Regions from separate parts of the Streptosporangium sp. NBC_01639 genome, predicted to be linked through region 3. Evidence: riboswitches for the same ligand, from Rfam matches in the RefSeq annotation. Region 3 holds a riboswitch; each other region holds the start of a gene.
What was found. A riboswitch is a leader RNA that binds a small molecule or an ion and turns the genes downstream of it on or off. The one in region 3 is predicted to bind S-adenosylmethionine.

Region 1 (10,399 bases), 270 kb from region 3:
CAGAGGAGGCTCGGCGACCGCTTCGGCGGCGCCTGGTTCCTGGGAACGGTTGCGCAGACTCTTGTGGTGGCCACCACCAACGCCGCCGACCTTCCCCAGATCATTGCCGCGGGTGCCCGGGGTGAGGTCGTCAGCCGGTCGCTGGCGCAGCTCGACGGGGTCATCGACGAGGTCGACGCGGCGCTGTCCGCCGACCGTAATGGGCTGGTGCGCTACGTTGACGCAAGGATCAACAAGGTCGTCGTGCTGTCCGACACGCCTTCGACGACCGAGGATGTCATCCAGGCCTCCGGTGTGGATCCGGTCGCGGTGCAGGTGGTGTCGTCCACCGAGCGGCCCCAGCCGCTCTCCGACCTGGTGGGCGGCGAGGCCTATTACGCCGGTCCGGCGACGCGCTGTTCGGTCGGTTTCTCCGTGGTGCGTGGCCTGCAGAACGGTTTCGTCAGTGCGGGTCACTGCGGTACGGCGGGCAGGACCACCACGGGTGCCGATCGGAGGGAGCAGGGGATCTTCCAGGCGTCGACCTTCCCCGACAGTGACTTCGCCTGGATCAGTGTCAACGGCAACTGGTCTCCCAAGCCGGCGGTGAGCAACGGCACGGGCGGGACGGTGAGCGTCGCCGGTTCCCGGCCGGTCATCGAGGGCGCGTCGGTCTGCCGGTCCGGCCCCGTCACCGGCTGGCACTGCGGTCTCATCCTGCAGCGCAACGCGAGTATCACCTATGCCCAGGGCAACGTCTCCGAGCTGGTCCGGACCAATGTCTGCGCCGAGGCCGGCGACTCGGGTGGTTCGTTCATCTCGGTGGACCAGGCGCAAGGGGTCACCTCCGGCGGCTCCGGCGACTGCACCTCCGGTGGTGTGAGTTACTTCCAGCCGATCAACGAGATCCTCACGACCTATGGGCTGAGCCTGGTGACCATCGCCGGCAATCCGCCGCCGCCGAGCACGGGCACGTGCACCGGCTACCCGCACACCGCCGAGGGCACGCTGACCGAGGGAAGGTCCGTTTACCAGCCGAACGGCCGCTTCTACCGGTCGACCGCCGATGGTGTCCACTTCGCCTGCCTGGACGCCAACGACGGCAGCGATCTCGACCTCTATCTGCAGAAGTGGATCGGCCGGAGCTGGGCCACCGTGGCGACCTCCGCGGGTCCGGGGCCCGATGAGAAGATCACCTACACCGGTACGGCCGGTTACTACCGCTACCGGGTGACCGCCTCCAGCCGTTCCACCCCCTACGTTCTGGGATACAACATGCCGTGACCCGGCACGCTCCCCCTGCTACTCCGGTCGCCCAGACCCGACCACATCGGCGACGTCTGCGGCTCGACCTGGCGGCGCGGCAGAGAACGGAGGCGTCGGAGCCGGTTCGGGGATCTGGCAGGACGCGGTGTCTCCGCGGTTCGGCTGGAAATCGTGCCCCGCGTGGCGTGTGGCTTCTGTGGTCTTGATCGGTAACGGCTGGATTAGGGTGGTGTTGCCCTTATCGCATGATCAACTAGTGGTATGCGGCGCTCTCCCCCCTCTTGCTTGGAAAGCCGAGGTCGAGGAGAGACCGATGACCCGCAGACATACCGTCACCACCGGATGCGTTCTGGCGATCACCGCCCTTGTTCTGACGGCCGCTCCGGCCGTCGCCCGCCCCCTGCCGACCGACACCGCGGCTCCGGCCGCGCTGAAACCGCCGCCGGGCATGCTGGAGGCGCTCCAGCGCGATCTCCATCTCACCAGGGAGCAGGCTCAGGACCGGCTGCTCAACGAGACCCGCCTGGCGGATGTCGAAGCAGGGCTTCACCAGAGGCTCGGTGACCGCTTCGGCGGCTCCTGGTTCGTGGGAACGGTTGCGCAGACTCTTGTGGTGACCACCACCGACCCCGCCGACCTTCCCCAGATCATTGCCGCGGGCGCTCGGGGCGAGGTCGTCAAGCGGCCGCTTGCGGAACTCGACAGGGCCCTGCAAGTCATCGAAACAGCGCAGTCAACGGCTGGGGGGAAGGTTCGCTACGTCGACGTGCGGAACAACAGGATCGTCATCCTCACGTCAGACCCTTTAGCCACTGAGGATCTCATCGAGGCCACCGGTGTGAACACGAGCCTGGTGCAAGCAGTGCAGTCCACCGAAGCACCCCGACTCCTTGGGGACGTGGTGGGCGGAGACGCCTACTATGTCGGTACCGCGTCCCGTTGCTCGGTCGGTTTCTCCGTGGCCAAGGAGGCCCAGAACGGTTTCATCACCGCAGGTCACTGCGGTACGGCGGGCAGGACCACCGTTGGTGCCAACCGGACCGCCCAGGGCACCTTCCAGGGGTCGTCCTTCCCGGACAACGACTATGCCTGGGTCGCGGTGAATTCCAACTGGACGCCCAAGCCGGCGGTGGACAACGGCACGGGCGGGACGGTGAGCGTCGCCGGTTCCCGGGAGGCCATCGAGGGCGCGTCGGTCTGCCGGTCCGGCTCGACCACCGGCTGGCACTGCGGTCTCATCCGGCAGCGCAACACCAGCGTCACCTACTCTCAGGGCACCATCACCGGGATGACCCGGACCAATGTCTGCGCCGAGGCCGGCGACTCGGGTGGTTCGTTCATCTCGGTGGACCAGGCGCAAGGGGTCACCTCCGGCGGCTCCGGCGACTGCAACGCTGGAGGCATCACCTACTTCCAGCCGATCAACGAGATCCTCAAGGCCTACGATCTGACGCTTTTGGTCGCCGGCGACCCACCGGGCGCGATCGCCTGCACCGACTACCCGAGGACCGTCACCGGCACGCTGACCGGCGGTCAGTCCGTCAACCAGCCGACCCGCTACTACACAACCAGCGCCAGGGGTTTCCACTCCGCCTGCCTGGACGCCAACGACACCGCCGACTTCGACCTCTACCTGCAGAAGTGGAGTGGCCGAAGCTGGGTCAACGTCGCCACCTCCGATGGTCCGGCGCCCGACGAGAAGATCGGCTACACCGGGGCGGCCGGCTTCTACCGTTATCGGGTGACCTCCTCCGTGGGCTCCGGTCCCTACACCCTGAAGTACAAGACGCCGTAAGCCGTCTGGGCTTCATCGCTCCTGCCGCTCCGGTCAATTCCTTGCCAGGCCACCCCGGTGATGTCTGGGATTGGTGATCCTGACGGAGCGGCAGGAAGCCCCGGAGCGGCCAGGGACCGGCTGGCGCCGGACCTCGCTGGAAATCGCGCCCCGCGTGGCGTGTCGCTTCTGTGGTCTTGATCGGCAACGGCTGGATTAGGGTGGTGTTGCCCTTATCGCATGATCAACTAGTGGTATGCGGCGCTCTCCCCCCTCTTGCTTGGAAAGCCGAGGTCGAGGAGAGACCGATGACCCGCAGACATACCGTCACCACCGGATGCGTTCTGGCGATCACCGCCCTTGTTCTGGCGGCCGCTCCGGCCGTCGCCCGCCCCCTGTCGGCCGGCACGGCGGCGGCTCCGGCCGCGCTGAAACCGCCGCCGGGCATGCTGGAGGCGCTCCAGCGCGATCTCCATCTCACCAGGGAGCAGGCCCAGGCCCGGCTGCTCAACGAGACCCGCCTGACCCCGGTCGCGGAACGGCTCCGCAGTGGGCTCGGCACCGAATTCGCCGGCTCCTGGTTCACGGGGGACCTCGGGCAGACCCTCGTGGTGGCCACCACCGATCAGGACAACCTTTCGCAGATCGCCGCCGCGGGTGCCCGGGGTGAGGTGGTCAGCCGGTCGCTGACGCAGCTCGACGCGATCATCGACGAGGTCGACGCGGCGCTGTCCGCCGACGACAGCGGGCTGGTGCGCTATGTCGACGTGAAGACCAACAAGGTCGTCATCCTGTCCGACGCGCCCTCGACGACCGAGGATGTCATCCAGGCCTCCGATGTGGATCCGGTCGCTGTACGGGTGGTGTCGTCTGTCGAGCGGCCCCAGCCGCTCTCCGACCTGGTGGGCGGCGAGGCCTATTACATCGGCTCGGCGTCCCGCTGTTCGATCGGCTTCTCGGCGACCAAGGGGACCCAGAACGGTTTCGTCAGCGCGGGGCACTGCGGTAAGGAGGGCGATACCACCACCGGCTTCAACCAGAGCCCCCAGGGCATCTTCCGGGGGTCGTCCTTCCCGGGCAGCGACTACTCCTGGGTCGCGGTGACTTCCGACTGGACGCCCAAGCCGGTGGTGAAGAACGGCACGGGCGGGACGGTGAACGTCGCCGGTTCCCGGGATGCCATCGAGGGCGCGTCGGTCTGCCGGTCCGGCTCGACCACCGGCTGGCACTGCGGCACCATCCAGCAGCGCAACACCAGCGTCACCTATCCCCAGGGCACCATCACCGAGTTGGTCCGGACCAATGTCTGCGCCGAGCCCGGCGACTCGGGTGGTTCGTTCATCTCGGTGGACCAGGCACAAGGGGTCACCTCCGGCGGCTCCGGGAACTGCACCTCCGGGGGCGTCACCTACTTCCAGCCGGTCGGCGAGATCCTCACGGCCTACGGACTGACCCTGACGGCCAGCAGTGGCGCCACCCCGACGCCGCCTCCGCCGACGACGACCCCCGGCGCCTGCACCGGCTACTCCAGGACCGTCACCGGTACGCTGACCAGTGGTCAGTCCGGCTACCAGCCGGGTAGCCGCTACTACCAATCGACCGCCCGCGGTCTCCACTCCGGCTGCCTGGACGGCCCCGACGGCACTGACTTCGACCTCTACCTGCAGAGGTGGGACGGCCGGAGCTGGGCCACCGTCGCCACCTCCGACAGCCCGGGGCCCGACGAGAAGATCACCTACACCGGCACGGCCGGCTACTACCGCTATCGCGTGACCGCCTTCAGCGGCTCCGGCGCCTACTCCCTGGCATACAACGCGCCATGACCCACCCTGGCGCCACCTCTTGCGGTCGCCCCGACGGCTGACCGCAGTCTCGGGGTGCTGATCACGGTGGAGGCCGCGGAACGGAACTCCCGCCGGACGGGCGATCGACGATCATCCGTCCGGCGGGAGCTCCGTCCGTTCCGTCGGCGGACGAGAGCCAGAGCAGGCCGGCGGTGGTGGAAGAGACGCCCCGGCCGAAGTGGGCGAGGTGCCCACGGCGACGGTCGGATAGCCGGAGCCGTATGAGGTGAGCAGGCCCAGGCAGGTGCGAACGGTTCGTGCGAAACTCGGCGGCCCCGACGAACTTGTCCGGCAGGTAACACGCTGCATCTTGCAGAGTGAGACATCTGGTCAGGATGGCGTGCAGGCGAGGTAGAGTGCGTAAGACCTGCTCGTCAGGTCCTAACTGAATATTTGCTCATCCAGAGGGGTGGAGGGACCGGCCCTGCGAAGCCCCGGCAACCCTCCCGGTTCCAGACTCGTGATCTGACGAGCTCGGCCGGGACAGGTGCCAATTCCGGTCTGTGACCAGGGTGGTCGCAGACGAAGATGAGGGAAAGGCCTCGCTTCATGGCGCTCGCAAGCACTGTAACCCCCACCACCTCGATCGGTCGTGTCGGAGACACGCACAACCGGCGCTTCGGCCCCGCCGCTGCCCTGTCCTGTCGCGAGTGCGGTGCCCGCTACGATCTCGGTCCCGACTTCGCCTGTGTCGAGTGTTTCGGGCCCCTGGAGATCGCCTACGACTTCGGGCGGGTGACCCGTGAGCAGATCGCCGAGGGGCCGGCCAACATCTGGCGTTACCGCTCCCTGCTGCCCGTCCCGGCGGACGTGGCCACCAAGCCCAACATGAACCCCGGCTGGACGAAGCTCGTCGACGCTGGCAACCTCGCCCGCGAGCTGGGTCTGCGCTCGCTGCACATCAAGGACGACTCCGGCAACCCCACCCACTCCTTCAAGGACCGCGTGGTGGCCATCGCGGTGGAGGCGGCCCGCAACTTCGGGTTCCACACCCTGTCCTGCTCCTCCACCGGCAACCTGGCCGGCGCGGTGACCGCCGCCGCCGCCCGGGCCGGGTTGGACGCCTGCGTGTTCATCCCCTCGGATCTGGAGCAGGCCAAGATCGTCATGGCGTCGGTGTACGGCGGCAAGCTGATCGGCATCGAGGGCACCTACGACGACGTGAACCGCTTCTGCTCCGAGCTCATCGGGGACGAACTGGGCGACAAGTGGGGCTTCGTCAACGTCAACCTGCGCCCCTACTACGCCGAGGGCTCCAAGACCCTGGCCTACGAGATCGCCGAGCAGCTCGGCTGGCGGATCCCCGACCAGATCGTCATCCCGGTCGCGTCCGGCTCCCAGCTCACGAAGATCGACAAGGCCTTCAAGGAGCTGATCACGCTCGGCCTCGTCGAGGAGAAGCCGTACAAGATCTTCGCTGCTCAGGCCGAGGGGTGCTCCCCGGTCTCCGCCGCCTACAAGGCCGGTCATGACGTGATCCGCCCGGTCAAGCCCGACACCATCGCCAAGTCGCTGGCGATCGGGAACCCGGCGGACGGCCCCTACGTGCTGGACATCGCCCGGCGCACCGGCGGCGCGGTGGAGGACGTCACCGACGCCGAGATCGTCGACGCGATCCGGTTGCTGGCCAGGACCGAGGGGATCTTCGCCGAGACCGCGGGCGGCGTCACCGTCGGGGTGCTGCGCAAGCTGGTCGCCTCCGGGCGGATCGACCCCGATGCCGAGACCGTGGTCCTCAACACCGGTGACGGCCTCAAGACCCTCGACGCGGTGGCGGACCAGGCACGTCCCACCGCCGTCATCCGTCCGTCTCTCGACGCATTCCGTACGGCTATCGCCTAAAAATTGTGAAAGGTGCTGAACTATGAGCGTTTCTGTGCGGATTCCGACGATTCTCCGGACTTACACCGACGGCTCCTCCGAAGTGGGCGGAGAGGGGGCGACGCTGCGCGAGGTTCTGCAGAAGCTCGACGCCGACTTCCCCGGTATCGGCGCGCGCATTCTTGATGAAACGGGCAAGATTCGACGTTTTGTCAATGTCTACGTCGGGGATGAGGACGTCCGTTTCGCGGAGAACCTTGACACGGCCACGCCGTCCGGCGTTCAGATCTCCATCATTCCGGCGGTCGCCGGAGGCTGATCCTTAGCGCCCGCACCACCCCTCCATCCGCACCCGCACCCGGTCTGACCGCGTGCGGGTGTCGTGTTCTGTGGCGCGAGTCCACTTATGTGGCTGGTGAACGTGATTTGGTTTTTGACTGAACAAACGCTCAGCAAAACATGGTTCCGACCTTGAATGCGCATGTAAATAAGCAGTCTGCGGATTGACTCTGTTGCCCCACGGTGTCTCACAGGTATGGTCGATAACGATCGACGTAGGCGATGTCCATGCCTCGAAGATTGAGGACTTCGCGAGAGGAATGGGCGGTGTCCTCAAGTCCAGTAAGAGGAGTCGGAAGTGGCGCAAGGCACCGTCAAATGGTTCAACGCGGACAAGGGCTACGGCTTCATCGCGGTCGACGGTGGTAAGGATGTGTTCGTCCATTACTCCGCGATCATGATGGACGGCTACCGTGCCCTCGAACAGGGCCAGCGGGTCGAGTTCGAGGTCACCCAGGGCCAGAAGGGTCCCCAGGCGGAATCCGTCCGGGCGGTCTGACGCAGCCGTTCCGTCCATTCGTCGGGAAATGCCGGCAGATCCCGTGGCAGCGCAGTCCGCGCGGATCTTCCTGCGTGTCGGCCCGGCGCGCCGCCCCCATCGGCGCGCCGGGCCTTCGCTGTCAATCCGGGTTCCCGTCCTAAGCTGGACGCAGGTCAGGGCGCCGTCGCTTGCACTCGGCAGGGTAGAGTGCTAAACAGTTCGTTGGCACTCCCCGTTGGAGAGTGCCAACCCTGGATCGAGACGATGGGACCCGCCGAACGGAGTCGCGGGTTCACATGCCGTCGCGGGCGTCGGCTCGATCCGGTGCAAGCCACCCTGCGTTTGGGAGGTCTAGCCGTATGGCAGCCAAGATGATCGCGTTTAATGAGGACGCCAGGCGCGGTCTCGAGCGCGGTATGAACCAGCTCGCGGACGCCGTCAAGGTGACCCTCGGCCCCAAGGGCCGTAACGTCGTGCTGGAGAAGAAGTGGGGCGCCCCCACGATCACCAACGATGGTGTCTCCATCGCCAAGGAGATCGAGCTCGAGGACCCGTGGGAGAAGATCGGGGCCGAGCTCGTCAAGGAAGTCGCCAAGAAGACCGACGACGTCGCGGGCGACGGCACCACCACCGCCACCGTGCTCGCCCAGGCCCTGGTGCGTGAGGGCCTGCGCAACGTGGCCGCCGGCGCCAACCCGATGTCCCTGAAGAAGGGCATCGAGGCCGCCGTCGAGCGCGTCAGCGAGGAGCTCTCCAAGCTGGCCAAGGACGTGGAGACGAAGACGCAGATCGCCTCCACCGCATCCATCTCCGCGGGCGACCCGCAGATCGGCGAGATGATCGCCGAGGCGATGGACAAGGTCGGCAAGGAAGGCGTCATCACCGTCGAGGAGAGCAACACCTTCGGCCTCGAGCTTGAGCTCACCGAGGGCATGCGCTTCGACAAGGGCTACATCTCGCCCTACTTCGTCACCGACCCGGAGCGTATGGAGGCCGTCCTCGACGACGCCTACGTCCTCGTGGTCAACTCGAAGATCTCCGCCAACAAGGACCTGCTCCCGGTTCTCGACAAGGTCGTGCAGGCCGGCAAGCCGCTGCTGATCATCGCCGAGGACATCGACGGTGAGGCCCTGGCGACCCTGGTCGTCAACAAGATCCGCGGCCTGTTCCGCTCGGTCGCGGTCAAGGCCCCGGGCTTCGGCGACCGCCGCAAGGCCATGCTGGGCGATATCGGCATCCTGACCGGTGCCCAGGTCATCAGCGAGGACCTCGGCCTCAAGCTGGAGTCCACCACCCTGGACCAGCTCGGCCGTGCCCGCCAGGTCATCGTCACCAAGGACGAGACCACCATCGTCGACGGTGCCGGCGACGCCGAGCAGATCGCCGGCCGGGTCAACCAGATCCGCGCCGAGATCGACAACACCGACTCCGACTACGACCGCGAGAAGCTCCAGGAGCGTCTCGCCAAGCTGGCCGGCGGCGTGGCCGTCATCAAGGCCGGCGCGGCGACCGAGGTCGAGCTCAAGGAGCGCAAGCACCGCATCGAGGACGCCGTCCGCAACGCCAAGGCGGCCGTCGAGGAGGGCATCGTCCCCGGCGGTGGCGTGGCCCTGCTGCAGGCCGGTGCCAAGGCCTTCGACAAGCTGGAGCTCACCAGCGACGAGGCCACCGGTGCCGCGATCGTGCGGAAGGCTCTTGAGGAGCCGCTGAAGCAGATCGCCGTCAACGCCGGCCTCGAGGGCGGCGTCGTGGTGGAGAAGGTGCGCAACCTCACCCCCGGTGAGGGTCTGAACGCCGCCACCGGCGAGTACGTCAACATGTTCGAGGCGGGCATCATCGACCCGGCCAAGGTGACGCGTTCCGCGCTGCAGAACGCGGCGTCCATCGCGGCGCTGTTCCTCACCACCGAGGCCGTCATCGCCGAGAAGCCCGAGAAGGCAGGAGCCGCTCCCGCCATGCCGGGCGGCGGCGACATGGACTTCTAAGTCCAGCCGCTTTACGTAGAAGAGGCGACCCCGAAGTGCCGGGGCCGCCTCTTTTGCGTGTTCACCGAAGGTAGCGCCGGTCACTCGTCGTTGTCCGTCCCGCCACACCGTTCACCAGCCCGGTGGGGACTGGCCGGAACGGTAAGAGTCGATAGGGGCCGGATACGTTTGGTTTCATGTCGATTCTGGCCGTCCCCACCTCCGTCGGGCAATGAATGGACAGGGCGGGCGGCCGTGAAGGTTCAAGTCAGTGCGTCGTTTTCCAGTACGCGAGGTCGCGCAGCTATAGAACAGGAACCCTGTGGTGTCGATGGAGGTTCTGGTGCTGCGACGTTGGATGAGAAACGCGACTGAGAATCACCATCGGAAGCCGTTGAGCCGGTTTCAGGGGTACGGGCGGTCTCGTATCCGTTCGTCTGCGGCTGTGGTGGTCGTGGTGGCCGGGCTGGTGATACCGGCGGTTTCGGCTGTCCCGTCTGCAGCGGCCCCGCAGCCGAAGCCGGGGCAGTTCGTCTATGTGGCCAACACGCAGTCGGACACCGTTTCAGTGATCAATGCCGCGACCAACAAGGTCGTCGCCACCATCCCGGTCGGTCGCAACCCTCTTGAAGTGGCGCTCTCCCCCCGTCGCACTCGCGCTTACGTGACCAACCAGGGTACGAACAGCGTGTCAGTGATCGACACCGCGACCAACAAGGTCATCGCCACCATCCTCGTCAAAGACTATCCATTCGGGGTTGCGGTCTCTCCCCGTGGCACCCGCCTCTACGTGGTCAACACGGCGTCGGACGTCCTGTCAGTGATCGACACCGCGACCAACAAGGTCCTCACCACCATTCCCGTCGGTGATCATCCCTTCAGGGTCGCAGTCTCTTCCCGCGTTCCCCGCGCCTACGTGACCAACCAGGAC
Region 2 (10,399 bases), 2.7 Mb from region 3:
ACGTTGCCGGTACCGGGGCCGGTGACCGCGATGACCAGCAGGGCCAGCAGCAGCTCGGGGAAGGTGGCCAGCACGTCGAACAGGCGGCTGAGCAGCTCGTCGAGGTAGCGGGGGGACAGCCCGGCCAGCACGCCCAGCAGGGTGCCGGCCCCGGTGGCGAACAGGATCGCGGCCGCGCCGATGCCCAGCGAGTGCCCGGCGCCGTGGACGACCCGGGCCAGTACGTCCCGGCCGAGGTGGTCGGTGCCGAACCAGTGCCCGGCGCCCGGTGCGGTGAGCGCGTGCAGTGGGTCGGCGGCCAGCGGGTCCACGCCGCCCAGCAGCTTCGGGGCCAGGGCGGCGACCGCGACGAAGGCCAGGAAGAGCAGCGGAACGACCAGCCCGGGGCGCACGCCGTACCGGCGCCCGGCGGGGGTGGGGGCGGCGGCCGTGACCGGCGGCGCCTGGGTGACGGCGGTCATCGGCTGCTCCTCAGGCGGGGGTCGATCGCGAGGTAGGTGAGGTCGACGATCGTGCTGACCGTGACGTAGACCAGGGCCGACAGCAGCACGACCGCCATCACCACCGGCATGTCCTTGCCGGTCACCGCCGTCAGGGTCACCTGGCCGAGCCCGGGACGGCCGAACACCGCCTCCACGATGATCGCGCCGCTGAGCAGGGTGCCGGTGAACCAGCCGGTGAGGGTGACGGCCGGGAGCAGGGCGTGCCGCAGGGCGTGCCGGGCGACCAGCCGCCATTCGGTGATGCCGCGCGAGCGCGCGGTCACCGCGAACGGCTCCTCCAGCGCCCGCTCCAAACCCTCGCGCAGCACCTGCCCGAGCACACCGCAGATCGGGAGGCTCAGCGCCACGGCGGGCAGTACCAGGGAGACGAGCCCCTGGTCACCGGAGACGGGGAACCAGCCGAGAGTGAAGGAGAACACGGCGAGCAGCAGGATCCCGATCAGGAACGGCGGGACGGACACCGCCACCAGCTCCGACAGACCGGCCAGCCCACCGAGCCAGGTCCGGCGCCCGGCGGTGGCCAGCGCGAGCGCCAGGGCCAGGACGGTTCCGATGAGCGCGGCGGCGAGGGCGAGCCGGACCGTCGGCCCGATCTGTGAGGCCAGGACGTCGCCGACGCCGCGCTGCAGGATGTAGGAACGGCCGAGGTCGCCGTGGAACAGCCGGGCCAGGTAGTCGCCGTACTGGTGCAGGGCCGAGCGGTCCAGCCCCCATTCGGCGACGATCTGCGCCCGCCGTTCGGGGGTGTCGAGGCCGTCGCCGATCAGGACGTCGACGGTGTCGCCGGGGACGAGCAGCAACGAGACGTAGGCCGCGGTGGCGGCGGCCCAGAGTACGGCGAGGCCGGATCCGAGCCGCCGGGCCACCGGGCCGAGCCACCCGGCGGCGGCCAGCCCCCGCCGCCGGGTGAGTGTGAGGGTGCTCACGTCCCTATCCGGACGTCGTAAGCACTGTTGGGGGTGCCGGAGACCGGCTCGAAGGTGAGCCCGGTGACCCCGGAGCCGTAGGCGACCTGGTCGGCCGGCACGTAGAGCGGGAGGAGCAGTGCCTCGTCGGTGACGAATTTCTGCACCTTGGCGTAGAGCTTTTTGCGCTCGGCGGCGTCGGAGCCGGCCGACGCCTCGTCGAGGAGGCGCTCCAGCTCGGCGCTCTCGTAGTGGGTGCGGTTGATCGCGGCACCCTTCGGCAGGATCAGGTTGAGCGCCGCCCCGGCGTCGGTGTCGCCGCGTGAGTTCTCGAAGACCTCGTACTGGTTGCCCTCGTAGGCCTTCAGCGCGGTGCCCTGGTCGACCAGCCTGACCTGGAAGTCGATGCCGGCGCTCTGTTTCACCGCGGCCTGGATCGCCTGGGCGAGGATGTCGCGGCGGTCCCTGACGAACGGGGCCGAGGCCACGGTCCGCACGGTCAGCCGCTTGCCGTCCTTGACCCGGAAGCCCTCGGCGTCGCGCTTGTCCCAGCCGGCCTCGTCGAGCAGCTTGTTGGCCCGCGCCGAGTCGTCGCCGAAGGTGTTCTCCAGTGAGGCGTCGTAGAACTGCGGGCTGCCCTGTCCGATGATACTCCAGGCCCGCTTGGCGGTGCCCTGGTAGACCGAGTCGAGCACGGTGTCGACGTCGACGGCGTCCCGGAACGCCTGGCGGATCCGCTTGTCGTCGAACGGGGGGTGGGAGACGTTGAAGTAGTAGGAGAAGGCGCTGCCGGAGTTGAGGCTGGTCTCGAACCTCAACCGGGAGTCGGCCTTGATGAGGCCGATCTCGGTGGCCGGCACGCCCTCGATCACCTGGACCTGGCCCGAGGTGAGCGCACCGACCCGGACCGCCGCCTCGGGCAGGAAGCGGTAGGTCACCTCCGACAGGTACGCCGGGCCCTGGTGGGCCGATCCGGCGGGCGGCCAGTTGTAGTTCGGGTTGCGCTTGTAGTGGACCTCCTGGCCGGGTGTGAACCGGTCGAGGATGAACGGCCCGGTGCCGACGACGTCGACGCCGCCGGCCTTGAGGTCCTTGGCGTTCTTCAGCGACTTCGGGGAGACCTGACCGGCGTAGGGCGAGGACAGGAAGTCCAGGAACAGCCCGTCCGGCGCCTTCAGCGTGACCTTGAGGGTGTGCGTGCCGGTCACCTCGGTCTTTCCGAGGTTGCGGAGCTGGATGGCGGCCACCGCCGCGTTGTAGCCCGGCACGAGGAACTGGTCGAGGTTGGCCTTCACCGACGCCGCGTCGAACTTCTCCCCGTCGTGGAAGGTGACGTCGTCGCGGAGCTGGAAGGTGTAGGTCAGGCCGTCCTTGGAGACCTTCCAGGACGTGGCCAGCCATGGCAGGAACCCGCCGTCGCCGCTGCGGGCGATCAACGAGTCGAACTGGTTGTGCACCAGCAGGCGGGCCTTGTTCTGGCCCCACTGCTGGGGGTTGAACGTGGTGGGCTGCGTCTCCACCGCCCAGGTCAGCGACCCGCCGTCACCGCCGCCGGCCGCGGCCGTCGGGGACTGCGCCTCGGCTCCGCAGGCCGTGATCGCCAGCACCCCGGCCAGGGTCAGGACACCCCATCTCACCTTCACGCTCTTCTCCTCAACGACTCGGACGGCTCGAACGGCTCGAACGGCTCAGGCGGCTCAGGCGACATGTCTGATCTGGGTGGTGACGGCCTCGGACAGCACGAGTCGGGCGAGCGCGTCGGCGTGCCGGAAAAGCGGGGCGTTGAGCCCGGGCCGGGCGAATCCGCCGGTGGCCCGGCCACCGGCGACCCACGGGCCGAAGGCGAATCTGCGGGGGTGGGGGGCGTCAGACCGGTCCAGCACGCGCCGGTCGGCGGGCCGGACCTTCAGCAGCCCGGAGTCCTCGCCGGCCTCGCCCCGGTCACGGAGTGCGGAGATCAGCGGATCGGTGGCCCGGCTCACGCTGGGTGCGGGCAGCCGGGCCTCGATCAGGGTCCTGGCCGCCACCCCGCCGGGGACGGTGGGGCTGTGGGCCCACCAGCTCCGGTCACGGTGCTCGACCCTCAGGTCCGCGCCGAGGAAGGTGACCACGCCCGCCGCGGCGAGCGCCCGCAGTTCCTCCAGCCGGGGACCGGGCGGGCCGCTGGCGAGGTAACTGAAGAAGCCGTGGAACCACGGGTCGGAGACACCCAGCTCGGCGAGGACGCCGTAGACGGACAGCAGCCCGAGGATCATGGCGTGGTCGGCGCTGTGCGCCGGGTCGGAGCGCCGCTCCAGGTCGGCGCCCAGGTAGCCGTTCATCCATCTGCGCAGTCCCGCCGAGTCGCCGAACCGCATGCGCTCCAGCGGGCGATCCAGCCGATCGAAGTCCAGCCGGTCCAGGTACCGGGGTACGGCCCTGCGGATCAGTGCCCGCATCCCGGCGCTGCGCCACTCCTCTGCCGCGTACGCCTCCTCGAACTCCGCCCAGCTCACCCGGGACCGGCTCGGATGGGCGGTGATGAGCTCGTGGTAGTACGCGAACCCCAGTTCCTTGGCGACCAGCGGCCACACGTCCCGGCGGAAGGTCCACGGCCCCTCGCCCAGTGCCGCCGCGGTGAGGAAGCGCGGCACCGGCGGGCGGGCGCCCCGGAACGGGTATCCGGTCTTCGCGTGGTACGGCACACCGCGGCGCGACCCCATCTGCAGCAGCGGCTCCCGGCCGCTGGGCAGGTAGACCAGTTCCCCGTCGTACTCGCGGACGAAGCGGCCGCCGCGTCCCGAGGTGAGCAGCACCATCAGGTCGACGGAGGCCAGCCCCATGCCCCGCACGATCACCGGTTCACCGGCGGGCACCTGATCCAGGTCGAGGTCGGCGGTGTAGCCGGTGGGCAGGTAGAGCAGCCCGTCGCGACCGGCCACGCCCGCCAGCTGCCGCTCCTGCCCGGTCGGGGTCACGTCGCCGTTCCCCTGGGCGAGGATCACCGCGTCCACTTCGAGCGTCCGGCCGTTCTCCAGGGTCACCGCCTGCCCACCGGGGATGTCGGTGAGGTCCAGCGCGCGGGTGGCGTGGACGTGGACGCGGACGCCGCGGGGGGCGGTGGTGACCGCACGCTGGAAGACGTGCGACAGGTAGGCGTTCTGGACCGGCCGGGAGGCGAACCTGCCGGGGTCGCCGCCGAGCCACTCGGCCAGCGAGGGGCCGGGGCGGATCGGGCCCCGGCACTGGACCGACTCGTCGGTGAACAGCGTCACGTCGGCCGCGGTGGAGTTCATCCAGAGCAGTTCGGGCTGCTCGGCACGCCAGACCCGGCCGCCGCCCGGCGGGTAGGGGTCGATGACGTGGATGTCCAGCGACGGCCAGTCGAGCAGGTCGGCGGCGTTGGCGCAGATCCGCTCCACCAGGCAGGTGCCCGTCGGCCCGGCTCCGACGACGGCGATGGCGGCGCTCATGCGGTCCCCCCGCCCGGTGACGCGGCGGTCCTCTGCGGCGGCTTCATACGGCGGCTCTGCGGTGCGGCTCGTCCCAGTCGGCGTGGAGCGGGGCCACCCGGATCCGCCAGGCGGCGGTCTCCGCGGCGGCGGGGGCCGTGATGGCGGTGAAGTCGGTGTTCTCGCGGAAGGCTGGGTGCCGGTAGAGGTCCCTGGCGTAGGCCCAGAGGTTGGGGAAGGCGGTCAGCGGGCGCTCGCTGATCCCGGCCGCCGGATTGTCGCTCAGGTCGAAGCGGAGCAGCGTCGGCCAGAGCCGCACGTCCGCCTCGGTGATCCCCGAGCCGAACAGGAACCTGCGGTCGGCGAGCCGGGCGTCGAGCTCCTCCAGGAAGGAGATCACCGCCCGCCGCGCCGCGCCGTACTCCGCCTCGGTGGTGGCCGAGGCGATGCGGCCCGCCGCCGTGTTGGCGTATTCGTAGATCCTGACGTTGAGCGCGTCGATCTCCGGGCGGAGCTCTTCGGGGTAGAGGTCGACGTCCGGGTCACCGCCGAACCGGGTGCCCAGGTCGATCGTGATGTCGGGGAAGTCGTTGCTGACGATCCGCCCGGACGTCCTGTCCCAGAGCGTCGGCACCGAGACATGCCCGTCGAACCCCGGCTCGGTCGCCTCGTAGGCCTCGCGGAGCGTGGCGAACCCGTTCACCGGGTCGGCTCCGCGCCGCTCCCGGAACGCCCAGCCGCGACCGTCGCGCTCGTCGTCCACATAGGACAGCGAGACCACGTCCTGTAGCCCTTTGAGGGATCGCACGATCGCCGCGCGCTGCGCGTAGGGACAGACCGCCGCGACGTAGAGGTGGTAGCGCCCGGGTTCGGCGGGGAACTCGCCGGTGCCGTCCACGGTGATCCGCCCCTGGAAGGGGTAGCGCGGACCGGGCCGGCCACCCGGCCGGTAACGGCCGTAGGTGTCGAAGTCCACGGGACCGGCATAGGTAAGTGTGATCTCGGACATGTGCTGCTCCCAGGCATGCCTCGGTGACCCGTTGAGGGGTCCGCGCTTGCGGCACGCCCACCGTGCCGCCCGGTCTTCCCCGGGGGCACCCCGCCGCGGCGCGAGGGTTGCCGGTCAGTGAGCCGGGGCTCTGCACTGACACTCTTAACCTAGTTAGAAGGTAGGAAATGCATAGATCTCTGTCAAGCCTTATTGTCGGGGGATGTCGCATGAAATGGTGAATGTGATCTATCGGAAATACGACGGCTCGCTGCACTGGAACCATCGGGCCCGGCTGCTCGGCGAGGACGAGCACGGCGTCTGGACGGGCTGCCCCGCGGGGACCACCGGCAGCAAGGGCACCGAGCCCCCGATCACCTGGCAGCACGCGTTCGTGCTGCTCCTCCCTCGCGACGCCTGGTGGACGGCCAACTTCAACGCCGCACCGAACAAGACCGAGATCTACTGCGACATCGCGACGGTGCCCCAGTGGAGCGACGGCCAGGTGACCATGGTCGACCTCGACCTCGACGTGATCCGCATGCGGGACGGCCGGATCATCCTGGACGACGAGGACGAGTTCGCCGAGCACCAGGTCCGCTACGCCTATCCCCCGGACGTCATCGAGAACGCCCGCACCACGGCCGCCCGGCTCATGAAGGCCGTCACCGCGGGTTCCGCCCCCTTCGGAGCCGCCCCCCACTGGCTCTCCCAGGTGACCTGAGAGCCGCGCAGACGCCTACAGCGGCGGGAAGTCGGGGGCGCGGCGTTCGACGAAGCTGGCCACCCCCTCGGCGAAGTCCGGGCGGCCGAACGACTCGGCCATCAGGCGCACGGCGGCGGTCTCCGCCGCCTCCATGGTCCGGCTCCCGTCGCCCCAGACCTGACGCTTGATCACGGCCATCGACGCCGGGGAGCTGTGCGCGACCAGTTCGCGGGCGTACGCCCGGACCTCCGCCAGCAGGTGCTCGCCGGGCACCGACCGGTTGACCAGGCCGAGCTCGTAGGCCTCCGCACCGGTGAACGTGCGACCGGACAGCAACAGGTCCATGGCCCGCACCTGACCGGCGAGCCGGGGCAGGATCCACGACAGACCGTATTCGGCGATCAGGCCGCGGCGGGCGAAGGCGGTGGTCCACTTGGCCTCGTCGGCGGTGAAGACCAGGTCGCAGACCAGGGCGTGGACCATGCCGAGCCCGGCGCAGGCGCCGTTGACGGCCGCGAGGACCGGCTTGCCGATCGTGGTCGGGAAGGTGGGGGGCCGCCTGTCCGGCTCTCTCTCGTAGGAACCGTCCCGGATGGCGTCGAGGGTCTGGAAGTCGGCGCCGGCACAGAAGCCCCTCCCCGCTCCGGTCACCACGATCACCCGGACCTCGGGGTCCTTCTCGGCCTCGGCCAGCAGGTCGAAGTAGCGCCGCCCCATCGCGTCGGTCCACGCGTTGAGCCGGTCCGGGCGGTTGAACGTCAGCGTCAACACGCCCCGGTCGACAGACGACAGCACCAGATCCAGCATTTCCCGCCTCCTTGCCCGCCTCCTACCGAATCATGTTCTACATCTTCTCCGCAACGCCCCTGCCGACACGGGTCCGCGACCGATCGGCCGAGGCCCCACCCGGATCCGCCGTCAGCCCCGGCGGGCCAGCACCCTGGCCAGCGCCTCGGCGACGTCGGAGGCGCCGGCCGGATCGTCCATCAGCATCGACTGCCGCAGCCAGACCACCGTCCGCGAGGCGGTTTCGGCCGACGGGCAGGGCTCGACCCGGGCGCCCGCGTCCGTCAGGGCCGCCATCGTGCCGAGCGGCGGATAGCCGCCCTCCAGCGGCACCCCCTCGGCCGCCATCGCGGCCAGCAGGAACTCCCGGTCGACGGGGGCGTTCACCCGCAGCATGAGCAGATGCCGGGAGTCCAGGGTGGTCCCGGGCGGCTGCGGCACCACGGTCACCGGAGGCCCGCCGTCTCCGGACCCGGCCGCCGGGAGCGCCGGAAGGCGGGCGAGCTCGCGCTCCACCGCCACGCAGAACGCGTTCCGCCGCGCGATCTCCTCTTCCAGCCGGTCCAGCCAGGGCAGCAGCAGGGCCGCCTGGATCTCGGTCAGCCGCAGGTTCCAGCCGACCTCGGGATGGCCGTACCACTGACCGCCGATCCGCCGCCCGAGGTTGCACACCGACCAGATGCGGGAGTGGACGTCCTCGTCCCGGCAGACGATCATGCCCCCCTCTCCCGCGGTCATGGCCTTGCTCGACTGGAAGCTGAACACCCCCGCGTCACCCAGGCCGCCGACCGGGCGGCCCCGGTAGGCGGCGCCGTGCGCCTGTGCGCTGTCCTCCACGACCGCCAGGCCGTGCCGTACGGCCGACGCGGTCAGGCCGTCCATGTCCGCAGGGCTGCCCGCGAGGTGGACCGGCATGATCGCGGCCGTCCTCGGGGTGATCGCCGCCTCGACGGCCGGCACGGACAGGTGCAGGTCCACCGGGTCGACGTCGACGATCACCGGGGTCGCCCCGGTCAGCAGGACCGAGGTGGCCGAGGCCACGAAGGTGTACGCCGGGACGATCACCTCGTCCCCCGGCCCCACGCCGAGGCCGCGCAGGGCGGCGAACAGCCCCAGGGTGGCGTTCCCGACCGCCGTGCCGTACGACACGGCGGACCGGGCCGCGAACGCCGCCGCAAGCTCGGCGCAGCGGGATCCCTGGGTGGCTCCCCAGTTTCCGCTCTCCAGCACTTCGCCGACCAGCTCGCGCTGCGCGGGAGAGAGCGGAGGCGGCCAGGACGGCCAGGGCGCGGAGCGGACGGGGGTTCCCCCGTCGATGGCGAGTTTCATCCGTTTCCTTCCAGCGGGGAGATCCCGGCCCTCGGTGACGGGGAGGACGGGAGGGTCAGGCGGTCGCCCAGGACGCGAGCGAGGTTACCGCCCAGGATCAGGTCGCGATCGACCTCGGCGAGCGGCGCCAGGGCGACCCGGCCGAGCCCGGCACGCAGGTCCAGGAAGCAGGCGTCGGAGCCGTAGACCACCCGCTCGGGCCCGGCGAGCGCGGCCAGACGGGAGATCCAGCGACCGGTGATCTTCGATCCGCAGACCTCCAGCAGCACCGACGGGTGGTCGGCCACCAGCCGGGCCGCGCGGGTGAAGCCGTACGACCACAGGCCGGTGTGGCCCATCAGCAGCGGCACGTCCGGGTGGCGCGCCGCCACCGTGGCGAACTGCGCGGGATCGCCCCAGGGCGAGTCGGTCTGGCTGTGCGCGAGGACCGGCAGCCCGAGGGCGAAGACCGGCTCGTAGCGCGGGTCGTCAAGGCGGCACTGGTGCACGTCGGGGTGGAGCTTGACGCCCCAGGCCTCCGGCCGATCGGTCAGCGGCGTGCGGTGGTGCGGGTTGTAGACCTGCCAGACTCCGAACCTGCCGGGATGCGCCGCCGCCGTCTCGAAGGCGCGGCGGTTGCCCGCCACCGCGTCCGGCCCGACACCGAGCAGGTCGCTGACGCCCATCGCGGCGATGCCGAGCCGGTCCATCATCGCGGCCAGCCCCGCGGCCGAGGGGTCGGGGATGAGGAAGTCGGGCCAGGCGCCGACGTGTCCGTGGGCGTCGAGGATCACAGCAGCCTCCGCAGGGTGCCCGAGGCGATCAGCGCCACCTCGGCGGGCGTGAGGTCGAGATGGTCGAGGAGGAACCGGGGCCCGCAGTCGTCGAGCACCGGCGCGCCGGTGCCGAACACCAGCCGGTCCGCGCCGTACCGCTCGGCCAGCCACTCGACCCCGCGCTGGGTGTTGACCGTGCCGATCTCCAGCCAGAGGTTCGGCAGCTCGGCCATCAGCTCGGCGACCGCGCGCAGCCGCCGGTAACCGGGATTGAGCAGGAGCACGCGCAGGTGCGGGAGCGCGGCGGCCAGGGTGCGGAGCCGCTCGGGCGAGGTCTCCTCCAGGTCGACGGCCACCGTCAGGTCGCGCCCGGCCATCGCCTCCAGCCAGCGCAGCGCGACGGGGCCGGTCAGCTCGAACCTATGCCTTTCCGGGCAGAGTCGCACGAACCTGACGTCCCAGGCGAGCACCTCGTCCAGGGTCGCCGGGGCGCTCGCCCCCGGCACCCCGGGGACCACCACCGGCACCGGGATCAGCCGGGGATCGTCGAGGGCGAACAGAGCCTCGTTCCCGGCCGACGGGTCGGAGTAAAGGCTGAGGGTGTGGGTGACGCAGGCCGCTTCGATCCCCAGCCGGTCCATGTCCGGCCGGGGATCGGCGGGGAGATCGTCGAACGGCACGGGCCCGACCAGGCGCCAGGCGTCGACCACCGACAGATCCGTCAATTTCGGCACGGACCGAAATCTTCCCAGACGGATAAACGCGCGTCAATGCCTTGACCGGCATGCCAGAGAAAGGCTTATGGACATTACGGCTAGGGCCGTTATACCTTGCGCCCGACCCAACTTCTCGGAGGCACGCATGATCCCCCCACGCACGATCCCCCGCCGCCGGTTCCTCCAACTCGCCGCGGGATCGGTCGCCACGGGCGCCGTCTCGGCGGCCGTCCCGTCGGCGCCCGCCCACGGAGCCACGGGCGAACCCGAGGGGACGCTC
Region 3 (10,399 bases):
CTCAAGCGATTTACACGTGGGCCACTGCTGTGGATCCTGGGCATCGTCGTACTGCTCCTGCTCGTCACCACGATGTGGGGCGGCGACAGCAACTACGAGAAGACCGACACCTCGAAGATCGTCAGTTTGATCGACGAGGGCAAGGTCTCCAACGCCACGATCATCGACAAGGATCAGCGCATCGAGGTCACCACGACCGACGGCAAGCGCTACTACTCCGCGTGGGTGACCGGGCAGGGCGTTCAGCTCGCCGACCGGCTCCAGACCGCCGCCAAGGCGCAGAAGCTGAGCAAGGGCTACACCGTCGACGTGCCGAGGGACAGCTTCCTCCTCAGTCTTCTGGTGAGCTTCCTGCCGATCGTCGTCATCGTGCTGCTCCTCCTGTTCGTCATGAACCAGATGCAGGGCGGCGGCTCCCGGGTGATGAACTTCGGGAAGTCGAAGGCCAAGCTCATCACCAAGGACACGCCGAAGACCACCTTCGCCGACGTCGCAGGCGCGGACGAGGCCATCGAGGAGCTCCAGGAGATCAAGGAGTTCCTGCAGGCCCCGGCCAAGTTCCAGGCGATCGGCGCGAAGATCCCCAAGGGCGTCCTGCTCTACGGCCCGCCCGGAACCGGCAAGACCCTGCTCGCCAGGGCCGTCGCCGGTGAGGCCGGCGTGCCGTTCTACTCGATCTCCGGCTCCGACTTCGTCGAGATGTTCGTCGGTGTCGGCGCCTCGCGGGTCCGCGACCTGTTCGAGCAGGCCAAGACGAACGCACCGGCGATCATCTTCATCGACGAGATCGACGCGGTGGGCCGTCACCGCGGCGCCGGTCTCGGCGGCGGGCACGACGAGCGCGAGCAGACGCTGAACCAGCTCCTCGTCGAGATGGACGGCTTCGACGTCAAGGGCGGCGTGATCCTGATCGCCGCGACCAACCGGCCCGACATCCTGGACCCGGCGCTGCTCCGCCCGGGCCGCTTCGACCGGCAGGTCACCGTCGACCGCCCCGACCTGGAGGGCCGCAAGGGCATCCTCCGGGTGCACGGCCGCGGCAAGCCGTTCGCCGAGGGCGTCGACCTCGACGTCATCGCCCGCCGGACGCCCGGTTTCACCGGTGCCGACCTGGCCAACGTGATCAACGAGGCCGCGCTGCTCACCGCCCGCGCGGACCAGAAGCTGATCTCGATGGAGATGCTCGAGGAGTCGATCGACCGGGTGATGGCGGGGCCGGAGCGCAAGTCCCGCGTCATGTCGGACCAGGAAAAGAAGATGATCGCGTACCACGAGGGCGGTCACGCCCTGGTCGCGCACGCGCTGCCCAACTCCGACCCGGTTCACAAGATCACGATCCTGTCCCGCGGCCGTGCCCTCGGTTACACGATGACGCTGCCGATGGAGGACAAGTTCCTCGCGACCCGCTCGGAGATGATGGACCAGCTCGCGATGCTGCTGGGCGGTCGCACGGCGGAGGAGCTCGTGTTCCACGAGCCGACCACCGGTGCCTCCAACGACATCGAGAAGGCCACCTCCATCGCCCGCCGCATGGTCACCGAGTACGGCATGAGCGAGCAGCTCGGCGCCCGCAAGTTCGGCTCCGGCAACGCCGAGGTCTTCCTCGGCCGTGAGATGGGTCACGAGCGCGACTACTCCGAGAAGATCGCTTCCACGATCGACGAGGAGGTGCGCCGCATGATCGAGGCCGGCCACGACCAGGCCTGGGAGATCCTCGTCGAATACCGCGACGTGCTGGACAACCTCGTGCTGGAGCTCATGGAGAAGGAGACCCTCTCCCGCGACCAGGTGCTGCAGATCTTCGCGCCGGTGGTCGTCAGGGAGAAGCGCCCCTCCTACTCCGGTTACGGCAAGCGGCTCCCCTCGGACCGCCCGCCGATCCTGACCCCGAAGGAGCAGTCCGGCAACGGCGCGCTCCCCGCGGGTACGAGCCACGCGGACTCCGTGCCCAGGGACGGTAACTGAGCGTGAGTGCCAAGCCGTTGGAGGTCGACTCGGCCCGGATCGAGAAGGCCGTTCGCGAGATTCTGCTCGCGATCGGTGAGGATCCGGACCGGGACGGTCTGCAGGACACCCCGGCCCGCGTCGCCCGCGCCTACGCGGAGCAGTTCGCCGGGCTAGGGCAGACCCCGGAAGACGTGCTGACCACGGTCTTCGACGTCGATCACGACGAGATGGTGCTCGTCCGCGACATCGAGGTCTACTCCACCTGCGAACACCACCTGGTGCCGTTCCACGGCGTCGCCCACATCGGCTACATCCCGAACGAGAAGGGTCAGGTCACCGGCCTGTCCAAGCTCGCCCGGCTCATCGACGTCTACGCCCGCCGCCCTCAGGTGCAGGAGCGGATGACCTCCCAGGTCGCCGACGCGCTCATGAGGGTGCTGGAGCCTCGCGGGGTCATCGTCGTGGTCGAGTGCGAACACCTCTGCATGACCATGCGCGGTGTCCGCAAGCCCGGAGCCAAGACCATCACCTCGGCCGTGCGCGGTGACTTCCGCAAGAGCGACAAGACCCGCGCCGAAGCGATGGCACTCATCCTCCGCTGAGTCCGAGCCGAGTCGTTGCCCGCAGACATCTGCCCTGTTCCGGGCCGCTACGGCGGCCCGGGCAGGGTTTCTGCGTTATGCCACGATCCGAAAACCCTCCAGGCTCGCCGTGCTCGGGCTAATATCTCCACACTTGCCAAGTCCGGCAGGATCCGAACGCTCTCCGATCAGCTGACCGGGACAGATAAGGGCGGGAAGATTGGTTATGGCACAAGCTGCACCCGCAGGATGGGCGAAGAGCGCGCAACGCCTAGGCTTATCCGCATGACTACGTGGAATGTGCCTGGCATGCCCGATGAGGGCCGATGCCTGGTTATGGGCGTGGTCAACGTGACCCCCGACTCGTTCTCCGACGGCGGCCGGTGGTTCGACCCGGCGACAGCCGTACGGCACGGCCTGGAGCTGGTCGAGCAGGGCGCCGACATCGTCGATGTGGGCGGTGAGTCCACCAGGCCCGGGGCGGCGCGGGTGTCGCTTGAGGAGGAGCTGGCCAGGGTCGAACCGGTCATCAGGGAGCTGAGCCGGGAAGGTGTCACGGTCAGTGTCGACACCATGCGGGCCGAGGTGGCGCAGGCGGCCGTGGCGGCCGGTGCGAAGCTGGTCAACGACGTCAGCGGCGGCCTGGCCGACCCGGCGATGCCACGGGTCGTCGCCGAGTCCGGAGTGACGTACGTGGTGATGCACTGGCGGGGGCACAGCCACGCCATGAACAGCAGGGCGGTCTACGGCGACGTCGTGACCGAGGTGCGGGAGGAGATCTCCAAGCGGATCGCCTCCGTGCTCGCCGAGGGGGTGTCCGAAGATCAGATCGTGCTGGACCCTGGACTGGGCTTCTCCAAGAACCCCGAGCACAACTGGGCTCTGATCGCGGGGATCGACCGGCTCGCCGAGCTGGGCTACCCGCTCATCATCGGGGCCTCGCGGAAGCGTTTCCTGGGCCGGCTGCTCGCCGACCCGGACGGTACGCCGCGCCCTTTCAGTCGTAGTGACGACGCCACGCTCGCCGTGACCGCCCTTGTCGCAGAGGCCGGGGCATGGTGCGTGCGGGTGCACAACGTAGGCCCGAACGCGGACGCCGTCCGTGTGGCTGCCGCAGTTCAGGGAGCGAGAGCATGAGCGTCGACACCACCGCCGTCGAGACGGTCAACCAGGCGTTCTACACCGCGATCGAGAACGCCGACCTCGACCGGATGACCGAGATCTGGGCTGAGGAGATCGACGGAGAGCAGGTGAGCTGCGTGCACCCTGGATGGCCGATCGTGAACGGCCGGCAGGAGGTGCTGCGCTCCTGGGCGCTCATCATGGCCAACACCCCCTACATCCAGTTCGTGCTGACCGACGTCCGGGTCATGGTCCTGGGCGACGTCGCCGTGCTCACCTGTGAGGAGAACATCCTCACCGCGGGCGACGAGGGCGACTCCAGCTTCGCCGCGGGCAAGGTGGTGGCCAGCAACACCTTCATCAGGACGTCGGCGGGATGGCGGCTCTGGCTGCACCACGGCTCGCCGGTGCTGCAAGGCGACGAGGAAGAGGAGGAGGAGGCCGCGTGACGGACCGGATCACGGTGAAGGGTCTGCGGGCACGGGGACGGCACGGCGTACTGGCCGCCGAGCGTGAGCTCGGCCAGGAGTTCGTCGTCGATGCCACGCTCTTCCTCGACACGGCGCCCGCCGCGGCCGACGACGACCTCACCCGGACCGTGCACTACGGCGAGCTGGCCCAGGACCTGGTCAAGGTCGTGGAGGGCGAGCCGGTCGATCTGATCGAGACGCTGGCCCAGCGCCTGGCGGACGTCTGCCTGGCCCGCGAGCAGGTCCTGTCGGCGGAGGTGAGTGTGCACAAACCGTCTGCGCCGATCCCCCTACCGTTCGACGACGTGATCGTGACGATCACCCGGAGCCGGACATGAGGGTCGTGCTGGCGCTCGGCAGCAATCTGGGTGACCGGTTCGACACGTTGCAGGGCGCACTCGACTCCCTCTTCGACGCGCCCGGCCTCGACTTCGTCGCCGTGTCACCGGTCTACGAGACCGAGCCGGTCGGCGGTCCCGAGCAGGGACCGTACCTCAACGCGGTGGTGATCGCGCAGACCACCACCGTGGAGCCCCGGGCGCTCCTCGAACGCGCTCTGGGCGTGGAGAACGCCTTCGGCCGGGTCCGTACCGAGCGCTGGGGAGCGCGCACCCTGGACGTCGACCTGATCACGGCGGGGGACATCGTCTCGGACGACCCCGAGCTGACGCTGCCGCACCCCAGGGCGCACGAGCGCGCGTTCGTGCTGGTGCCCTGGTTGCAGGCCGACCCCGACGCGACACTGTCCGGTCGGCGGGTCGCCGACCTCCTGGCCGGGCTCGATCAGGACGACGTACGGCTCCGCGCCGACCTGACGTTGCAGAGGCCCGTGTGAAGCCCACCCGTCCGGGCGTGCTCGTCGGTCTTGTCGTCGTGTTCGCGGTCGTCACCTGGGCTCTGCTGAGGCCCCTCTACTCATCCCTGCCGACCATGCCGTGGACCGCGACCCCCACGGTGCTGCTGCTGGCGATCGGTGAGATCTACACCGGCTGGATGACGAAGGCCAGGATCGAGCGCAGGGGTGACACCAAGCCCGTCGAGCCGCTGGCCGTGGCGCGGCTGGCCGCCCTCGCCAAGGCCTCCGCGTACGGCGGGGCGATCTTCGGCGGCCTCTTCGCCGGATTCGCCCTCTACACCGCCGACATGCTGGAGCAGAGCATCCCCCAGCGCGACTTCTTCAGCACCGGAGGCTCGTTCCTCGGCTGTGTGGTGCTGATCTGCGCCGCCCTCTACCTGGAGCACTGCTGCAGGGTGCCGAAGGACCCCGAAGAGGATCGCCAGGTCCCTGGCGCGATGTGAACGGCCGCCGGCCGGGGGCGTTCCTCGATGTCCCACCGGTGCGGATGTCGCAGGAGGCCGCGTCCCACCGGTGCGGATGCCACAGGGGGCCGTGTCCCGCCGTGGTCCGGATGCCACAGGGGAGCCGCCCCACCACCGTGTCCGGCTGTCCGGTCAGGACGGTGTGCCCTGCCGTCCGCTTCCGCTACTTGTCGATGTCGCCCACGACGAAGAACATCGATCCCAGGATGGCGACCATGTCGGCCAGCAGGTTGCCCGGGAGCATCTCGCGCAGCACCTGGACGTTGTTGTAGGAGGCCGAGCGGAGCTTCAGCCGCCAGGGGGTCTTCTCGCCGCGGGAGACCAGGTAGTAGCCGTTGATGCCGAGCGGGTTCTCGGTCCAGGCGTAGGTGTGTCCCTCGGGGACCTTGAGCACCTTGGGCAGGCGCTGGTTGATCGGCCCCTGCGGTAGCCCCCCGAGCCGTTCCAGGCAGGCGTCGGCCAGGTCCAGGGAGACTTTCACCTGCTCAAGCAGCACCTCGAACCGGGCGTGGCAGTCTCCGGCCGACCGGGTGACGACCCGGACCGGCAGTTCGCCGTAGGCGAGGTAGGGCTCGTCCCTGCGCAGGTCCATGTCCACCCCGGAGGCACGGGCGATCGGGCCGCTCACGCCGTACTGCATGATCGTCTCGCGATCCAGCACGCCCACCCCGAGCGTGCGGGCCAGGAAGATCTCGTTCCCGGCGATCAGGTTCTCGATGTCGGGCAGCCGCCGCCGCACGTCCGCGACGGCACGTGAGGCGCGGTGCGTCCACCCCTCGGGCACGTCCTCCTTGAGGCCGCCGACCCGGTTGAACATGTAGTGCATCCGCCCGCCGGAGATCTCCTCCATCACGGCCTGGAGGGTCTCGCGCTCCCGGAACGCGTAGAAGACCGGGGTGAGCGCGCCGAGCTCCAACGGGTAGGAGCCGAGGAACATCAGGTGGCTGAGCACCCGGTTGAGCTCGGCCATGAGCGTGCGCATCCAGACGGCCCGGACCGGCACCTCCATGCCGAGCATCCGCTCCACCGCGAGCACGACCCCCAGCTCGTTGGCGAACGCCGACAGCCAGTCGTGCCGGTTGGCCAGCACGATGATCTGCCGGTAGTCGCGTACCTCGAAGAGCTTCTCCGCACCGCGGTGCATGTAGCCCACGATCGGTTCGGCCGCGCTGATCCGTTCCCCGTCCAGGGTGAGGCGCAACCGCAGCACCCCGTGTGTGGACGGGTGCTGCGGCCCGATGTTGAGGACCATGTCCTCGGTGGCCAGCTCCTTGCCGGACGTCGCGTGCACGGCGTCCGCCCCGGCGCCGAGGCCCACGCTGATCTCCCGGGGCGCGCCCGTGGCACGACGGTCAGTCATACGACCATGCTGTCACGTCAGCTCCGTGAGACAAGATCCCGCAGGGCGGCGACCAGACGGTCGACGTGCTCGGTGGTGGTGCCGATCCCGATCGAGGCGCGGACGGCGGAGGCGGTGACGTCTTCGCAGCCGCCGTCCTTGGCGCCGAGGAGGTGGCGGACGAAGGGGTGGGCGCAGAACTTGCCGTCGCGCACACCGATGCCGTACGTCCCGGAGAGGACCTCGGCGACCTCGCGGGCGGTGAAGCCGTCCACCACGAAGGAGACGATGCCGACGCGGGGGTGGTCCGGCCCCCACAGGGCCAGCTCGTGGACGCCCTCGACGGTGCGGAGCCCGGTCCGGAGGCGGCCGATGAGACGCTCCTCCTCGCGGAGCAACGTGGTCCAGCCGGTGGCGGTCAGCGCGTCGCAGGCGGCGGCCAGGGCGATGGCACCGAGGACGTTGGGGGTGCCCGCCTCGTGCCGGGCCTCGGGGTCGGTGTGCCACTCGGCCCCGTCGTCGTCGACGGCCTTCACCGCGCCGCCGCCGCGCAGGTACGGCTCCGCCTCCGACAGCCAGTCGGCACGGCCGATCAGGGCGCCCACCCCGAAGGGGGCGTAGAGCTTGTGGCCGGAGAAGACGACGTAGTCCAGGTCCAGCGCGGTCAGGTTGAGACGGCGGTGCGGGACGAGCTGGGCGGCGTCGACGAGGATGCGGGCGCCGTGGCGGTGCGCGATGTGGGCCAGGGCCGCGATCGGCCAGAGCTCGCCCGTGACGTTGGAGGCCGCGGTCACGACCAGCAGCTTGGGGCCGTCGATCCCGGCCAGCGCCTCGTCGGCGGCGCGGACCGCCTCGCCGGGGAAGGCGGGGGGTGCGAGCCGTACGGCGTCGGCCCAGGGCAGGAGCGAGGCGTGGTGCTCGGTGTCGAAGACCACGGCGGTGGTGCCTGCGGGCAGGCTGCGGGCCAGCAGGTTGGTCGCGTCGGTGGTGTTCCGGGTGAAGATCACCGCATCGTCCGGGCGTGCCCCGGCGAAGGCGCGGACGGTGTGCCGGGCCTGCTCGTAGCGGGCCGTGGTGAGCTGGGAGGCGTATCCGGCACCGCGGTGGACGCTGGAGTAGGCCGGGAGCGCGGCGGCGACGGCGGCGCTGACCGGCTCCAGACAGGGCGCGCTGGCGGCGTAGTCGAGGTTGGCGTAGCGGACGAGCCGGCCTCCCCTGACCGGGACCTCCAGGTCCGAGCCGAGCACGGCGGGGATGCGCCGGTCGTCGGACACGCGGGTCGCGGGGACGGTCGTTTCGGCGGTTTCGACGGCGGCGGCGGAAGTGAAGATCGTCAATGCGGACACGCCAAGGCTCCTTGAGAGGTCATCGGACCCCAAGCCATGGCGTTGGTGCGTGGAGCCCGCGCTTGCCCGACACACCTCGTGTCGGACCAGGTCCTCACCCGGGGCACCCCGCCGCGGACGCGAGGGTTGCCGGCCAGCGAGCCGGGGCTTGTCACTGGCACTCATGACCTACAGGGGAACTATAACCGACTCTTGGCCCGGCTCCGCAAATGCGAAAAGAGCGCGATGTGATCCTTATTGAGGAACTCGTGAGGCCTCTCGTTCGTCGAGGCTGTAACCCCGGTGACGCCTGACGAAGGAGTGGACGATGGATTGGGTGACCAACCCGGAGATCTGGATAGGGTTTGTCACCCTCGTGGGCCTGGAGATCGTCCTGGGCATCGACAACATCATCTTCATCTCCATCCTGGCCGGGAAACTCCCGCCTGAGCAGCGTGACAAGGCCCGCAAGCTGGGTCTTCTCGCCGCCCTGGTCAGTCGGCTGGCACTGCTGCTGGCGCTGTCATGGGTGGTGAAGCTCACCGCGCCGCTGTTCGAGGTCTTCAGCCACCCGATCTCGGGACGGGACCTGATCCTGATCTTCGGCGGGCTGTTCCTGCTGGGCAAGAGCGTCTTCGAGATGCACGACAGCCTTGAGGGCAAATCGGGTCACGCCGGTGCCAAGGTCGCCTCCTCCTTCACCGCGGTGATCCTGCAGATCATGGTCTTGGACATCGTGTTCTCCCTCGACTCGGTGATCACCGCGGTCGGCATGGTCGACGAACTGGGCGTCATGGTCGCGGCCGTCATCGTCTCGGTCATCGTGATGCTCTTCGCCTCCGGCCCGATCAGCCGCTTCGTGGACAAGCACCCGAGCATCAAGATGCTCGCGCTGTCGTTCCTGGTGCTGATCGGCGTCGTGCTCATCGCCGAGGGGTTCGAACAGCACATCTCCAAGGGCTACATCTACTTCGCGATGGCGTTCTCGCTCGCCGTGGAGCTGCTGAACATCCGGCTGCGCAGCAAGACGAACGGGGAGCAGCCGGTCGAGCTGCACCAGCGCTACGAGGCGGACCAGAAGACCGAGTCCTGAGCCGTGTTTCGAACGGATGGCGTCGGCGCGACCCGTTGAATTGACCTCAACTGCGGTTGAGGTTCTACGGTCGGACCCGTGAGCAGAATCCTGGTGACCGGTGCGACCGGCAATGTAGGCAAGCACGTCGTGTCCTCGCTGGTCAAGGCTGGGGTGGAGGTACGCGCGCTGGTTCGCGACCCTGGCACGGCCGCGCTGCCCGGAGAGGTGGAGGCCGTACGCGGTGACCTTTCGTCACCCGAGACGCTGGAGCCCGCGCTGCGCGATGTGGACGGCGTCTATCTGATGTGGCCGGGAATTCCGGTGGAGCCCCGCGTGGTGGAAGTGATCGCCGGGCACACCAAGCGGGTCGCGTACCTGTCGGCCGACGTGGCCGACCTCGCGGACGGAGAGCGGCCCGCCATCTTCCATCAGGAGATCGAGCGGCTGATCAGAAAGTCCAGCCTGGCCTGGACTTTCGTGCGGGCCATCGACTTCGCCACGAACACGCTGGCCTGGGCCGGCCAGATCAGGCAGGGGGTCGTGCGCATGCCGTACGGCCAGGCTCGCAGATCGCTGATCCACGAACGCGACATCGCGGCGGTGGCCGTGCAGGCGCTCACCTCTGACGGACATGAGGGTGCCGCGTACGTGATCACGGGTCCCGAGTCGCTCACCCAGGCCGACCAGGTCAGGATCATCGGTGAGGCGATCGGGCGCGAGGTGCGGTGGGAGGAACTGCCGCCGGAGGTGGCGCGCGAGCAACTGACGGCGGCCTGGGGAAACGCGGAGTTCGTGGAGGCCAGGCTGCGGGCGTGGCGGGCCTTCGTGGACACGCCCGAGCGGGTGACCGACACGGTGGAGCGCCTGCTGGGCAGACCCGCGCTGACGTTCCGCCAGTGGGCCGAGGAGCACGTCGACGACTTCCGCTGAGCCGCGTTTCACAAGCGGGGGCGGAGCCACCCGCTGATCGCGGCGAACATTACGATGTTTACGTGCTCTTTGATCCCTGGAATCCGGAATTCGTCGCCCATCCCTACGACGTCTACGACGAGCTGAGGCGGGAGCGGCCGGTCAGCTTCTTCGAGCCGACCGGCCAGTGGCTGATCGCCCGGCACGCCGACGTCAACGCGCTGCTGCGCGACCGCAGGCTCGGCCGCTCCTACCTGCATGTCGCCACCCACGCCGAGTTCGGCAGGCCGGACGACCCCGAGTTCCAGGAC

Region 1: another riboswitch for S-adenosylmethionine. It lies ahead of thrC (threonine synthase); the one in region 3 lies ahead of OHA77_RS22065 (aminotransferase class V-fold PLP-dependent enzyme).
Region 2: another riboswitch for S-adenosylmethionine. It lies ahead of OHA77_RS09615 (glutathione S-transferase C-terminal domain-containing protein); the one in region 3 lies ahead of OHA77_RS22065 (aminotransferase class V-fold PLP-dependent enzyme).

The regions. Positions count from the first base shown of each region.
Region 1 covers NZ_CP109272.1:5,087,415-5,097,813, forward strand. Annotated here, with positions in the region: gene OHA77_RS23255 (S1 family peptidase) at 1-1,263, shown strand, start outside; gene OHA77_RS23260 (S1 family peptidase) at 1,559-3,040, shown strand; gene OHA77_RS23265 (S1 family peptidase) at 3,328-4,842, shown strand; SAM riboswitch class I at 5,258-5,398, shown strand; gene thrC (threonine synthase) at 5,413-6,705, shown strand; gene OHA77_RS23275 (MoaD/ThiS family protein) at 6,728-7,003, shown strand; gene OHA77_RS23280 (cold-shock protein) at 7,322-7,522, shown strand; gene groL (chaperonin GroEL) at 7,864-9,489, shown strand; gene OHA77_RS23290 (beta-propeller fold lactonase family protein) at 9,800-10,399, shown strand, end outside.
Region 2 covers NZ_CP109272.1:2,151,013-2,161,411, forward strand. Annotated here, with positions in the region: gene OHA77_RS09595 (ABC transporter permease) at 1-461, opposite strand, end outside; gene OHA77_RS09600 (ABC transporter permease) at 458-1,429, opposite strand; gene OHA77_RS09605 (ABC transporter substrate-binding protein) at 1,426-3,051, opposite strand; gene OHA77_RS09610 (FAD/NAD(P)-binding protein) at 3,106-4,860, opposite strand; gene OHA77_RS09615 (glutathione S-transferase C-terminal domain-containing protein) at 4,904-5,848, opposite strand; SAM riboswitch class IV at 5,886-5,998, opposite strand; gene OHA77_RS09620 (DUF402 domain-containing protein) at 6,051-6,551, shown strand; gene OHA77_RS09625 (enoyl-CoA hydratase-related protein) at 6,567-7,340, opposite strand; gene OHA77_RS09630 (DegT/DnrJ/EryC1/StrS family aminotransferase) at 7,452-8,648, opposite strand; gene OHA77_RS09635 (amidohydrolase family protein) at 8,645-9,421, opposite strand; gene OHA77_RS09640 (amidohydrolase family protein) at 9,418-10,137, opposite strand; gene OHA77_RS09645 (hypothetical protein) at 10,265-10,399, shown strand, end outside.
Region 3 covers NZ_CP109272.1:4,819,472-4,829,870, forward strand. Annotated here, with positions in the region: gene ftsH (ATP-dependent zinc metalloprotease FtsH) at 1-1,965, shown strand, start outside; gene folE (GTP cyclohydrolase I FolE) at 1,968-2,549, shown strand; gene folP (dihydropteroate synthase) at 2,814-3,665, shown strand; gene OHA77_RS22040 (nuclear transport factor 2 family protein) at 3,662-4,099, shown strand; gene folB (dihydroneopterin aldolase) at 4,096-4,458, shown strand; gene folK (2-amino-4-hydroxy-6-hydroxymethyldihydropteridine diphosphokinase) at 4,455-4,955, shown strand; gene OHA77_RS22055 (DUF3180 domain-containing protein) at 4,952-5,419, shown strand; gene OHA77_RS22060 (NADH-quinone oxidoreductase subunit D) at 5,604-6,800, opposite strand; gene OHA77_RS22065 (aminotransferase class V-fold PLP-dependent enzyme) at 6,818-8,125, opposite strand; SAM riboswitch class IV at 8,179-8,294, opposite strand; gene OHA77_RS22070 (TerC family protein) at 8,433-9,197, shown strand; gene OHA77_RS22075 (NmrA family NAD(P)-binding protein) at 9,276-10,109, shown strand; gene OHA77_RS22080 (cytochrome P450) at 10,172-10,399, shown strand, end outside.